2 regions of the Streptomyces sp. NBC_01268 genome follow, and region 2 is predicted to be linked to the other one. Evidence: riboswitches for the same ligand, from Rfam matches in the RefSeq annotation. Region 2 holds a riboswitch; the other holds the start of a gene.
The links. A riboswitch is a leader RNA that binds a small molecule or an ion and turns the genes downstream of it on or off. The one in region 2 is predicted to bind cyclic di-AMP.

Region 1: linked by a shared signal. The riboswitch ahead of OG309_RS02465 (LysM peptidoglycan-binding domain-containing protein) and the one ahead of OG309_RS31420 (M23 family metallopeptidase) in region 2 are both predicted to bind cyclic di-AMP.

What each region holds. Positions count from the first base shown of each region.
Region 1 covers NZ_CP108454.1:570,860-577,663, reverse strand. The annotation lists gene OG309_RS02480 (SpoIIE family protein phosphatase) at 1-1,489, opposite strand, end outside; gene OG309_RS02475 (globin domain-containing protein) at 1,890-3,125, shown strand; gene OG309_RS02470 (pyridoxamine 5'-phosphate oxidase family protein) at 3,122-3,925, shown strand; cyclic di-AMP (ydaO/yuaA leader) riboswitch at 4,197-4,351, shown strand; gene OG309_RS02465 (LysM peptidoglycan-binding domain-containing protein) at 4,356-5,213, shown strand; gene OG309_RS02460 (amidohydrolase) at 5,398-6,741, opposite strand.
Region 2 covers NZ_CP108454.1:6,968,051-6,974,854, forward strand. The annotation lists gene OG309_RS31400 (aspartate aminotransferase family protein) at 1-546, shown strand, start outside; gene OG309_RS31405 (helix-turn-helix domain-containing protein) at 633-1,271, shown strand; gene OG309_RS31410 (DUF6126 family protein) at 1,306-1,458, shown strand; gene OG309_RS31415 (tyrosine-protein phosphatase) at 1,471-2,268, opposite strand; cyclic di-AMP (ydaO/yuaA leader) riboswitch at 2,642-2,796, shown strand; gene OG309_RS31420 (M23 family metallopeptidase) at 2,801-3,799, shown strand; gene OG309_RS31425 (SGNH/GDSL hydrolase family protein) at 3,971-4,765, shown strand; gene OG309_RS31430 (STM4011 family radical SAM protein) at 4,752-5,618, opposite strand; gene OG309_RS31435 (STM4012 family radical SAM protein) at 5,630-6,804, opposite strand, start outside.

The sequences.
Region 1 (6,804 bases), 6.4 Mb from region 2:
CGCCGACCTCGACCGACTCGGAGGCGGGCTGGTAGCGGTACGCCACGTCGAGGCCGTTGAGCCGGGGCGGCCCGTGCGGCAGCAGGTGCCGCTGGAGGGCCAGGGCGGCCTGGCTCTGGTGCCGGTACCAGCGGGCGTTGTCGATGGCGACCGCCGCGCGGGCCGCCAGCTCCCCGGCGAGCAGGACGTCGTCCTCGTCGAACGGCACGGAGTTGCGGGCCCGCTTCAGGTCCAGCACCCCGAGGACCACGCCGCGGGCGCGCAGCGGGACGGCCAGGTAGGAGTGGATGCCGGCCAGCCGCAGCAGCGCGGCGGCGCCCTCGCTGCGGGCGATCCGGGGCAGGTCGCCGTCGGTGACGTGCTGCACGAGGACCGGGCGGCCGGTGCGGGCGCACTGGGTGACCAGCCGCTCGGCGCCGTAGCGGGCGGGCTCGCCGACGGGGTCGGCGGCCTCCTGCGCCGGGGTGGTGTACGCGGCCTTCACCGCGAGCGCCCGGAACACGGCCGGGCCCGAGGTCCGGGCGGGCCCGGCGTGCGGTCCGGTCAGGATGGACTCCAGGACGTCGACGGCGGCGATGTCCGCGAACTCCGGCACCACCAGGTCCGCCAGCTCGTGGGCGGTGAGGTCCAGGTCGAGCGTGGTGCCCACCCGCTCGGAGGCGTCCGCGATCACCGCGAGCCGGCGGCGGGCCCGGGCGGCGGTCCTGGCCGCCTGGTGCTGGTCGGTGACGTCCCTGACCGCGACGGCGACCCCCATGACCCGCCGCTCGGGCGTCTGGAGCCGGTAGAGCGAGACCGACCACATCCGCTCCACGCCGTCGGGCCCGGTCACTCCCCGCATGCTCCGGGCGAGGACCGACCGCCCGGTGTCCAGGACCTCGCGGAGTGCCGTCTCCAGCGCCTCCGCGTCCGGCGACGCCAGCGCCTCCGGGACCGTGCGCCCCTGGTGGCCTTCGGCGGCGAGGCCGTCGATCCGTTCCAGCGCGGGGTTGACCAGGACGAAGCGGAGGCCGTGGTCCAGCACGGCCAGGCCGATCGGGGAGTGGGTGACCAGGAGCGAGGACAGGGACAGGTTCTGCTCCACGTCCTGGACGGTGGCCCGGTCCGAGGCGAGCCCGAGCGCGTAGGGCCGCCCCTGCTCGTCCTGGAGCCGGGTGTTGCGGAACTCCACCAGGATCGTGCGGCCGTCCTTGTGCCGTACGGGGAAGACCCCGGCCCAGGGCCCGGCGCCCGACATCACACGGGCGAACAGCGACCGCACCAGTTCCCTCTGCTCCTCCTCCACCAGCAGCGTGACGGCGGGGCGGCCGAGTGCCTCGGCGGTCGGATAGCCGAAGACCACCTCCGCCTGGGGGCTCCACAGGACGATCCGCCCGCGCTCGTCCAGGACGACGGCGGCCACCCCGAGCACGTCGAGGAGACCGCCCGGCTCCATGGCGAGATCGCCGTCCGCCGGGTCCGGACCGGCAGGGAAGGCCGCCGCGCTCATCCAGACCGTGTCCCTCCTCCACCCCGCAGCCCCTCCATCATCCCGCCCCGGAAGCGGACCGCCAGTCGTGAAAATCGTGAAAGAGATGAAGACGGGAGCCGGGAAATGTGGAGGAGTGCTGACAGGTCCGTGAGTGTTCCGTCGCGAAACCCCCGGAGGATTGCTGTCCGTGATGGCTCGCGAATTGCCCGACTGATCAGTAACAAGTCTCTGACCTGGAAGAACAAGGTGATCGTCGGGACGGGAGCGCAGCACTGGACGGATAGCGGACGGCAGGTATGGTCGGGCCCGTTCATTCGTCGATTCGTCTCGGGGAATTCCGTGGGGGAGAGGGGAAAAGGGGCACACGCGGACTCCGCGGGCGAAGACCGACCAAAGACGTTCGAGGCGAGGCGGACCGATGGCAGCTGGTGGTGACGGGCGGCAGGGGGGCTGGTTCGGGCCGGGCCCGGGCGAGCGGCCCACCGCGGCGCAGGCACCCGCGGCAGGGCGGGCGGCCGTGCCGGACGACGCGCCCGACGCGGTGTTGCTGCGCCGGACGATGGCCGAGATCGAACCGATCGCGGACAAGGTCACCTCGTACTTCTACGCCCTGCTCTTCCTCCGCCACCCCGACCTGCGGGCCCTCTTCCCGGCGGCGATGGACGCCCAGCGCGACCGGCTCTTCAAGGCGCTGCTCACGGCCGCCACGCACGCCGAGGACACCGCCACCCTCACCGCGTACCTGACCGGGCTCGGCCGCGGCCACCGGAAGTACGGCACGCTGCCCGAGCACTACCCGGCCGTCGGCGAGTGCCTGATCGGCGCCCTCGCGCAGCACGCCCCGCACAGCTGGGGCCCGCGGACCGAGGCGGCCTGGGTGGGCGCGTACACCGCCATCTCCCAGATCATGATCGACGCGGCCGCCCAGGACGAGCTCCGGGCCCCCGCCTGGTGGCAGGCGGAGGTGGTCGCCCACGAGCCGCGCACCGCCGACGTCGCCGTCGTCACGGTCCGCCCCGACCAGCCGTACCCCTTCCGCGCCGGGCAGTACACCGCCCTGGAGACACCCTGGTGGCCACGGGTCTGGCGGCACTACTCCTTCGCCTCCGCGCCCCGCTCCGACGGCCTGCTCTCCTTCCACGTGAAGGCCGTGCCCGCGGGCTGGGTGTCGAACGCGCTCGTGCACCGCGCCCGGCCCGGGGACGTCCTGCGGCTCGGCGGCCCCAGCGGCTCGATGACCGTCGACCACCACACCGACAACGGACTGCTGTGCCTCGGTGGCGGTACGGGCATCGCCCCCATCAAGGCGCTGGTCGAGGACGTCGCCCAGCACGGCAGGCGCCGCTCCGTCGACGTGTTCTACGGCGCCCGCAGCAACGACGACCTGTACGACATCGAGACCATGCTGCGGTTGCAGCAGTCGCACCCCTGGCTCTCCGTGCGCCCGGTCGTCGACACCGGTCCCGGCTCGGCCCTGTCCGGGGGCCTGTCCGGAGCCGTGCGCGAGTTCGGCCCGTGGCACACGTACGAGGCGTACCTCTCCGGCCCGCCCGGCATGATCCGCCGCGGTGTCGACACCCTCGTGGGCATCGGCATCCCCACCCACCGCATACGGCACGACTCCATCGAAGAACTGGTCGGGGCGAGGAATTGAGCACCTTCGAGCACACCGGTCCGCGGTCGGCGACCCCGCCGCGCACCGTCCGCCCGGGAAGCGACGGCGAGCACCTGGTCCAGCGGCGCACGGGCACCACCGAGCGCGCCGACCGGTTCTACGCCGAGCAGGTCCTCGACCGGCTCAACCCCCGGATGCGGGAGTTCGTGGCCCGCCAGGAGATGTTCTTCCTGGCCACCGCCGACCGGCACGGGGCCTGCGACAACACCTTCCGGGCTGGCCCGGCCGGCTTCCTCCACGTCCTGGACGAGGTGCGGCTCGCCTACCCCGAGTACCGGGGGAACGGGGTGCAGGCCAGCCTCGGCAACATCGAGGAGAACCCGCACGTCGGCCTCCTGATGGTGGACTTCCTCCGGGACCGCGTCGGGCTCCACGTGAACGGCACGGCCCGGGTCGTGGCCGACGACGAGATGCGCGCCGGCCACCCCGGACTCACGGTCGACCCGGTGCCGGGGCGGCGCGCGCTGAGCTGGGTGGAGATCACCGTGGAGGAGGCGTACATCCACTGCGCCAAGCACATCCCGCACCTCCAGAAGGTGCCGCGGCACGGCCAGGGCCGGGCGTGGGGCACCGACGACGTCCGGCGCAAGGGCGGCGACTTCTTCGGCGCCGCGGCGGACGCGCCGGAACGGGGACCGTTCCTCCCGCCGCCCCGCGCGGGCGCGGAGACGTGGCGGGCGGAGGCCGAGCGGGTGCTGGAGCGGGCGGAGCGGCGGCGCCACGCGTCCGAGGGGTTCAGCGGCTGGTTCAGCAGGGGTGTCGAAAGCCGGATTCCCTAATCCCTCAAATCAATCGGATCCGGACATGTCCGATTAAAGGGTGGCCGGTGATCTGAGTCACGGTCGGACGTTCTCGCGGAACGCTGTCGTGGCGTCACGCGTCAGCGTCCGGCAACCAGTTGGGGAAATGGATCACAGAGCGCCGATTGATCCTTTTCCGCCCCATAAAAGATCTGCTTGCTTTTGCGAATCAGGCCCTTGTTCTCGCTGTTCTCCTTCGCCTACGGTCACCCGCAATCCGGACGGAACGCCGAATCCTGCCGCCGCCCGGGCACCGCACTCACCCACTCGTACGGCAGGAGCGGGGGACCCAGGTTCGCCGCCGTCCCGGTCTCCGGGGCGGCTCGGGGTGCAGCCGCGCGCAGCGCGGCCGGGCAGCTCCTGCCCGAACCCGACAGCTCACCTCGCAGGCGAAGGAGAGGAATTCGCCATGCGTGGACCCGGGAAGCACCGCCGCCCCAAGAACACCCCGCTCGCCCGCGGACTGGCCGTCGTCGGCATCACCGGCAGCGCCGCACTCGTCCTGCCGCTCGCCGGGGCCACCGGCGCGGCGGCCGAGACCCCGAGGGCCCCGCAGGCGGTGCACGCCGTCGCATTCGTCGCAATCGAAAAGGCGGCGGTCGGGACGGCGAAGGCGAGCGGCCCCGTCCGCTATTCCGTGGTCGCCGGCGACTCGCTCTCGAAGATCGCCCGGAAGCACCACGTGAGCGGCGGCTGGAAGACGATCTACCGCGACAACCGCGCCGCCGTCGGCGCGGACCCGGGCCTCATCCGCCCCGGTCTGCGACTCACCATCGACACCAAGAACGCCAAGGGTGCCGGGAGCGCGGCGCGTCCGGCGGTGGCGCGTACGGCAGCCGCGACCGGCGCCGCCGCCGCGCGTCCGGCGGTCTCGCACCCGTCGTCCGCCGCGTCGCCCGCCGTGGTCCAGGCCGCGGTCTCGTCGGCGGCCTCGGCCGTCTCGTACTCGAACGACCTGGACGGCTGGATCCGCGAGTCCCTCGACATCATGGCCAGGAACGGCATCCCGGGCAGCTACGACGGCATCTACCGCAACGTCATGCGCGAGTCCTCGGGCAACCCGCTGGCCATCAACAACTGGGACTCCAACGCCCTCGCCGGCACGCCGTCCAAGGGCCTGCTCCAGGTGATCGAGCCCACCTTCCAGGCCTACCACGTGGCCGGCACGGCCTTCGACCTCTACGACCCGGTGGCCAACATCACGGCCGCCTGCAACTACGCGGCCGCCCGCTACGGCTCGATCGACAACGTCAACGGCGCCTACTGACGGGGCCGGGCGGCCTCCGGGTCGGAGTCTCCGCCGAGGTGGCCTCGATCCCACGGCCGCACCGCCGACGGCTTCGGGACGTGCGGCGACGTCGCCGGTGAGCGCCTGTGGACCGCGTCCCAGAAGCTCACCGGCGTCCGTCACGCCTCACCGGTCGGCCAGACGCCTGCGCCTCGCCCGCCGTTCAGGCGAGGAACTCCCGGTCGCGGGCCACCACGACGCCGCCGTGCACGACCAGGTCCCGGCGCGGCATGTCCACCACGACCTGGGGCAGGCACTCGCCCCGTACGAGGACGAAGTCGGCCGGCGCGCCGGGCCGGAGGTCGGCGTGCGGCAGGCCCATGACGTCCGCACCGCCGTTCGCGGCGACGCCGTAGCAGTCGGTCAGCTCGTCGTCGAGGCGGACGTCCGTGACCCAGCCGAGCAGGTGGGCGCGGTGCATCATGTCCGCGTTGCCGAACGGGCTCCAGGAGTCCCGCACGCCGTCGGATCCGAGGCCGACCCGTACGCCGTGCTCGCGCAGCCGGGCGATCGGCAGGACCAGCGAGTCGGAGGGGGCGACGGTCGTGAGGGCGATGTCCTGGGCGCCCAGATCGGCGGCGATCGCGCCCAGGTCGCGGTCGGACAGGGCGGGCAGGCAGAAGACGTGGCTGACGGTGACCTTGCCCGAGAGGGAGAGGGCGCGGGTGCGGTCGATGATGCCGCGCATGGCCTTGATCCCCTTCTCGCCGCGGTCGTGCAGGTGGATGTCCACGCCGACGCCGTGGCGGTCCGCGATGCCGAAGACCAGGTCGAGCTGCTCCTCGAGGGCCTGGTCGAAGCCGATGGGGTCGATGCCGCCGATCATGTCCACGAGTCCCTCGCGGGCCGCGTCCTCCAGCAGCTTCGCCGTCCCCGGGGTCCGGATCACACCGTGCTGGGGGAACGCGACGATCTGGACGTCGAGCGCGTGCCGAAGCCGCGCCCGCGCGTCGGCGACGCCCTGCACTCCGGCCAGGCCGTACGCCGGGGCCACGTCGGCGTGGGCGCGCATCGCCCGGGTGCCGCGGGCGACGGCGTGGGACATCAGCCCGTACGCGCGCTCGGCGACCGGCCGGCGCTGGCTGCGGAACAGCTCCACGTCCTGCGCGACGTAGTCGGCGATGCCGCTCGCCGGGCGCCGCGACACCCAGGAGCCGCCCCAGGTCGTCTTGTCGGGATGGATGTGCGCGTCCACCAGCGACGGAAGCGCGATCCGGCCCCCGCCGTCGACGACCTTCGCCCCGTGCGGTGCGGGGCGGCCCGAGACGCGCCCGTCGACGACCACGAGGTCCGTCGGCTTCGCCGCGCCGAAGACGCGCACGTTGCGGAAGACCACCGTCCTGTCGCGCTGCCGGCCGGCAGCGGCGCCGGTGGCCGCCACTGCTTCGACGGGGGCGGCCGTCGCGGGGGCGGCGGCGCCCGCGGTGGCCGTCGTTCCGGCCAGGGCGGCGGCGCCCGCCAGCATCGTGCGACGGGAGAGCGCGGGGGAGGGGGAGGACGGCTGCATGGGGACTCCTTGAGGAGGGGGCCAACGGCTCCCCGTTTTTGTATACCAATCAAGGTGCACCGA
Region 2 (6,804 bases):
AAGGACTGGATCTTCAAGAAGGTCTACTCGTCGATGGACCGGGTCCTGGTCCACTCGGCCAGCTTCGGGGCGAACGCGCAGGCCATGGCCGCCGGGCTCGCGGTGCTCTCGGTCATGGAGGCCGAGGGCACCGTCGCCCACGTCCGGCGGATCGGCGGCCTGCTCTCCGCCCGGCTGCGGGAGCTCGTGCCGCGCTACGAGCTGCTGAAGGAGGTCCGGGGCCGCGGGCTGATGATCGGCATCGAGTTCGGGCGCCCGTCCTCCCTGGGGCTGCGCAGCCGCTGGACGATGCTGCAGGCGGCCCGCAAGGGTCTCTTCGCGCAGATGGTCGTGGTGCCGCTGCTCCAGCGGCACCGGATCCTCACCCAGGTGTCGGGCGACCATCTGGAAGTGATCAAGTTGATCCCGCCGCTGGTCATCGACGAGGCGGACGTGGACCGCTTCGTGACCGCCTTCACGGCGGTGATGGACGACGCCCACGGCGGCGGCGGACTGATGTGGGACTTCGGGAAGACGCTGGTCAAGCAGGCGGTCGCGCAACGCTGACCGTGCCGGGTACGGCCGGGACTCCGGTCTTTTGCCTCTGGGGCAAGAAACTTGCCTCAGAGGCATGAACCTGGCGGAATGGACGCATGGACCACGTCCCCGGGGAATCCTCCCCGGACCCTGCCGCCCCCGCCGCGCCCGACGTCCTGCCGGACGTCGCTCCGCAGCTGCGGGCCCTGCGCCGCCGCCGGGGGCTCACCCTGGAGGCGGCCGCCCAGCGGGCCGGACTCTCGCCGGCCCACCTGTCCCGCCTGGAGACGGGTAACCGACAGCCCTCGCTGCCGATGCTGCTGGCCCTGTCCCGCATCTACGGTACGACGGTCTCCGAGCTCCTGGGCGAGACGCCGCCCGAGCACGACCCGGTCGTCCGGGCCGGGCGCTCCGAACCGGTCGAGGCCGACGGCTGGATCTACCGCCAGGCCGGCGGCGCCGGGCGCGCCCTGCAGTGCCTGCGCGTGCACGTGCCCTACGCCACCCGCGCCGACATCGTGCGGGTCCACCCCGGCGAGGAGTGGATCCACGTCCTGGAGGGCCGCGTGCGGCTCGCCCTCGGCGACACGGTGCACGTCCTCGATCCCGGGGACAGCGCGCACTTCGACTCGCTCACCCCGCACCGGATCGGCGCCGCCACCCGCGCCGGGGCCGAGCTGCTCTTCGTCCACACCCTGATGCAGAGTCCCGTCGCCGAGCTGTGCCTCGGCGACGGGACCCCGCACCGGCGCTGACCCTCCGAGTCCCCCGACCGTGGAAAGGACCGACATGTCCCAGAACTCCGTACCGGACACCGGCGAAGAGCGTGGCAACGGCAAGTTCCCGAAGGGGCTGGTGCTCCGCCTCTTCGCCTACCTGATCGCCGGGCACCTCTTCGCCGGCTTCCTCTACCTGCTGTTCGCGATGGGCGGCGGCCAGTAGGGAGCGCGGAGGCTACGCCTCGACGAGCAGCCGCTCGCGCAGCCGCTCCCGGGTCTGAGGGGCGAGCCGCAGCCCCTCCGCCAGGTAGGCGTCGACCGAACCCCAGGTCTCCTCGATGGTCGCGAAGGCGGCCCGCAGATACTCCACCCGCGCGTCGAAGAGCGGGCTCAGCAGCTCCATCACCTCGGGCGACATGGCGCCCTCGGCGGTGGAGCTGCGCTGCACCTTGTACCGGCGGTGCGGCTCGTTCGACTTCACGTAGTCCGCCTCGATCGCCTCGCGCTCGACGCCGACGGCGAGCAGCGTGATCGCGATGGACAGACCGGCGCGGTCCTTGCCGGCGGCGCAGTGCATCAGGGCCGGCACGCTCTCCTCGGCCATGGCGTGCAGGACGCGGCTGTGCTCGGCCGTCCGCTCCACAATCATCTTCTGGTACGAATCGGACATCCGGGCCGCGGCCTTGCCGTCGCCCAGGATCTCGCGCAGCTGCGCCAGGTCGCCCGAACGCACCAGCTTCCAGAACTCCTTGCCGTCGGCCGGGTCGTTGAGCGGTATGTTCACGTTCCGCACGCCGGGCAGCTCCACGTCCGCCCCCTCCATGCGCCGGTCGGCCTCGTTGCGGAAGTCGAAGACGGTGTGCAGGGCAAGGGTGGCGAGAAACGTCGCGTCCTCCGCCGTGGCGTGCGCCAGGTGACCGCTGCGGAAGAGGCGTCCGGCGCGCACGCTCCGTCCGTCCACCGTCGGCAGCCCGCCGAGGTCGCGGAAGTTGCGTACGCCGGTCAGCTCGGGCTCGGTCGTCGTCTGCGTCACGGATGCTCCTGGTCTCGAGATCGGTTCCTGGGGCAATCATCCAGGTGAGGGGCCCCGGCCGCACCCCCTCGGGCTGTAATGGGTGTTCTGTCCGAATTGAACCCTTAGGGGTAACGCGCCCTGATACCGGGGGAGATGGCATTCGGCGCGTGAGCAGCGTCATAGACGTGACGGACCGTGCCTGATCGTCTTTTCCAAATTCCCTTCCGGAAAGGGAAATCGAGGGACCGTCATCCACGGAGGGTGACCGTAATTCCGGCCGGAAATCGCGCCTGAGTCACTGTCGGGAAATCAGTGGCTTGTTCACGCCCACCCGCCTCGTCTAGCGTCGCGCTCAATCCGGACGGACCGCCTAATCCTGCCGCCGCCCGGAATCCGCACACCACCCGTACAAGGCAGGAGCGGGGGACCCAGGTAGTTCGCCGATCCCTCGAAGAAGGACGGCTCGGGGTGAAGCCGCGCGCAAGCGCTGCCGGACATCTCCAGTCCGAACCCGACAGCTCACCTCGCAGGCGACGGAGAGGAATTCGCCATGCCCGCGAAGGGTAAGCACCGCCGTCCCAAGGTCAACCCGATCACCCGCGGGTTCGTCGCCGCAGGCACCGGTGGCGCCGTCGTCGCCCTGCCGCTCATCGGCGCGACCGGCGCACACGCCGCCGAGCAGGCCGCCCCGACCGCGAAGGCCCCGCAGGCCGTCGCCGCCGCGGCCCCCGCCCAGGCGCCGGCCGCCAAGCCCGCCGCCGCCCCCAAGGCGTACACCGTCGTCCGCGGCGACTACCTGTCCAAGATCGCCGGCGAGCACCACCTGGCCGGCGGCTGGCAGAAGCTCTACCGCGACAACCGCCAGGTCGTCGGCGAGGACCCCTCGCTGATCCTCCCCGGCATGAAGCTCACCCTCGGCGCCAAGGGCACCGCCAAGGCCCACGCGCCGAAGGCCGAGCGCAGCGCGAAGAGCACCGGCGACGACACCCGCGCCTCCCGCGACAGCGAGCGCTCCTCGGCCGCCGCCACCTCGACGGCCTCGTCGTCCTCCGCGTCCTCGTCCTCCTCTTCTTCTTCGTCCTCCTCTTCCTCCTCCTCTTCCTCCTCCTCTTCCTCTTCCTCGGCGGGCCAGACCACCTCCTCCGGCTGGGTCACTCCCATCGCCGGCGGTGGCGTCTCCACCCCGTACCGGGCCTCCGGCTCGATGTGGTCCTCCGGCTACCACACCGGCGTCGACTTCATCGCCTCCACCGGGACCACCGTCCGGGCGGTCGGACCGGGCACCGTCTACTCGGCCGGCTGGGGCGGCGCGTACGGCAACCAGGTCGTCATCCAGCACGCCGACGGCACCTTCTCGCAGTACGGGCACCTCTCCTCGCTCTCCGTCTCCGCCGGCCAGACGGTCAGCGGCGGCCAGCAGATCGGCCTCTCCGGTTCGACCGGCAACGTCACCGGACCCCACCTGCACTTCGAGATGCGCACCGGGCCGGAGTACGGCTCCGACATCGACCCGCTGGCCGTCCTGCGCCAGCACGGCGTCAGCATCTGAGGCTGCTGACCCCGCGAACTCCACGGGTTCACCCCGCAGGCCCGGCACCCACGTGCCGGGCCTCCGGCGTATTCCGGCTTGGTGGAATCTTTATCGGTGGCATATGTCACCCGCCGTCAACCCCTCCTTACGGTCGCGTAGGTCACATCCGTAAGGGAAAGATGTGTTCCCGTGGCAGACGATTCGAGAACAAGAGACAAGAACGCATTCGGGTCGTACGCGGCGATCGGTGACAGCTTCACGGAGGGCGTCGGCGACCCCGGCCCCGACGGGACGTACGTCGGATGGGCGGACCGGTTCGCGGTCCTGCTCGCCGACCAGCTGCCGGAGAACGACGCCTTCCGCTACGCCAACCTGGCGGTGCGGGGGCGCCTTCTGGACCAGATCGTCGCGGAGCAGGTCCCCCGGGCGAAGGAACTCGCCCCCGACCTGGTGACCTTCTGCGCCGGCGGCAACGACATCATCCGCCCCGGGACCGACCCCGACGACGTGGCCGAGCGCTTCGAGCGCGCGGTCGCCGACCTGACCTCCGCCGTGGGCACCGTCATGGTGACGACCGGCTTCGACACGCGCGACGTGCCCGTCCTGAAGCACCTGCGCGGGAAGATCGCCACCTACACCGCCCACGTCCGGAGCATCGCCGACCGCTACGACTGCCCGGTGCTCGACCTGTGGTCGCTGAAGTCGGTCCAGGACCGGCGGGCCTGGGACGACGACCGGCTCCACCTGTCGGCCGAGGGACACACCCGGGTCGCGCTGCGCGCCGCCCAGGTCCTCGGTCTGCCGGTGCCGGCCGACCCGGACCAGCCGTGGCCGCCGCAGGCTCCGCGCGGCACCCTCGAGGTCCGCAAGGACGACATCCACTGGGCGAAGGAGTACCTGGTCCCGTGGATCGGACGCCGTCTGCGCGGCGAGAGCTCCGGGGACCACGTCGAGGCCAAGCGCCCCGACCTCATGCCCCTCTAGGGGACGCGGGGAGTCCGGCCGGTATCCGTTCCAGGACGCCGCCGGCGAACACGTCGTACAGCGGCAGCGTCTCCAGGTGGACGTAGCCGATGTGGCAGTCGCAGACGGCGAGCGGACAGGGCCGCGGGCGCAGTGCGGTCCGGTACGACCCGTCGTAGAGGTTGCCCAGCTCGGCCCTGACGAAGTGGCAGCGCCGCACCGTCCCGTCGCCGTCCACCGAGACGACCGACTCGCCGGTGCGGCACGGCAGCCCGGCCGAGCGGTGCGGATGCCGGCTGTACGGGAAGAGGGGGTCGAGGAGCGTCCACTCCTCGGCCTCCACGTCGGTGTACGTGCGGCCCTCGGCCGCGTTCACCCACAGGTAGACGCCGGCCGGCAGCTCGGCGCGCAGCCGCCGGGCGGCGGCCAGGTGCTCCGGCAGGCCGACGATCCCCACGCTGAAGCGGATGCCTCGCCCCGCGAGCGCGTGGCACTTGCCGAGGAACCGCTCGTACGGGGTCTGGCCCGGGTGGTACGTGCACCACAGGGCCACGCTGTCCGGGTCGGCCTCGTCCAGCCACTCCGTGCGGCAGCTCAGGTTGGTCTGGATCGCCACCCGCTCCACGTGGGGCAGCCGGGAGAGCTCCACCAGCGCGCGCCGGTACCAGGAGCGCACCAGGCCCTCGCCCCACGGGGTGAACAGGACGCGCAGCCGGTCGTCCCGCCGCTCCGCCGCCCAGCCGGCGAAGCGCTCCAGGGCGGCCCGGTCGGCCGTCAGCGCCGCGCGGCTGTCGCGGCGCTTGGCGAACGGGCAGTACGGGCAGTCGTAGTCGCAGGAGGCCAAGGGGCCCCGGTACAACAGGGTCAGATCCATGCCGGGCCCCGCTACTTCGCCTCGTACGCGGCCATCGCCGCCCGCACCGCCGGGGAGAACAGCTCGGGGCCGAGCCCGTCCGAGAACGCGAGGCCCTCGGGGGAGAGCCGGAGCAGCCCGCCGGGAGCATCCCCGTCCAGCCAGCCCAGCTCCTCGAAGCGGGCGAGCTCGGCCGGGAAGTCCGCGAAGGGCGAGGCGCCGAAGCGGGCCGTGTAGTCCGCGGTCTCCATGCCCTCGGCCTGGAGCAGCGACTGCAGCAGATGGCGGCGGCGGGCCTCGTCCGGACCGGTCGGCCGGCCCACCTCCGCCCGGGAGAAGTCCGCCGTCGCCGTGTACGTGTCGATGATCGAGCGGATCTCGCGCATCCCGACCGCGTAGTCGAAGGAGTAGTGCAGCCGCGAGGTGTAGGAGCGGGCGCCGCAGCCCAGGCCGATCATGCCGTCGGTCTGGCAGGCGTGGTCGTCGGGGCCGAGCGCGGGCGCGTCGGCGCGCCGGAACATGCGCATCGACACCTGTCGGTACCCGTGGGCGAGGAGGTGGTCCCGTCCGTGCCGGTAGAGCCGCAGCCGCTGCGCGTCCCACTCCCGGTCGGCGTCCTGCCCGCCGGTCTGCCGGCCGAGGCCGGTGAGCGGGCGGACGTACAGCGGGTAGAGGTAGAGCTCCTCGGGCCGCCACTGGAGCGCGGCGTCGAGCGAGCGGCGCCAGGACGCCTCGGTCTGGCCGTCGATGCCGTAGATGAGGTCGATGTTGAGGACCGGGACGCCGGTGTCCCGGATGCGTCCCAGGGCGGCCTCGACGTCGGCGCGGCGCTGCGGGCGCACGGCGGCCCGGGCCTCCTCCTCGACGAAGCTCTGCACGCCGATGCTCAGCCGGGTCGCGCCCCGCCCGGCGAGGACCGCGAGCCGGTCGGCGGTCGCCGTGGCCGGGGAGGTCTCCACGGACAGCGGCACCGTCCGCAGGTCGGCCCCCATCCGTCGCTCGGCGATGTCGCAGAGCCGCTCCAGCTCGGCGGCGGACAGATAGGTGGGCGTCCCGCCGCCGAACGCGGCCGTGGCGAACCGCACCGGCCCCGCGTCCCCCAGCGCCTCGCGCACCGCCGCGGCCTGCCGGTCCAGCGCGTCGAGGTAGCGGGTCGTCAGCTCGTCGGGGGCGCCGATCCGGGTGAAGAGGTTGCAGAAGCCGCAGC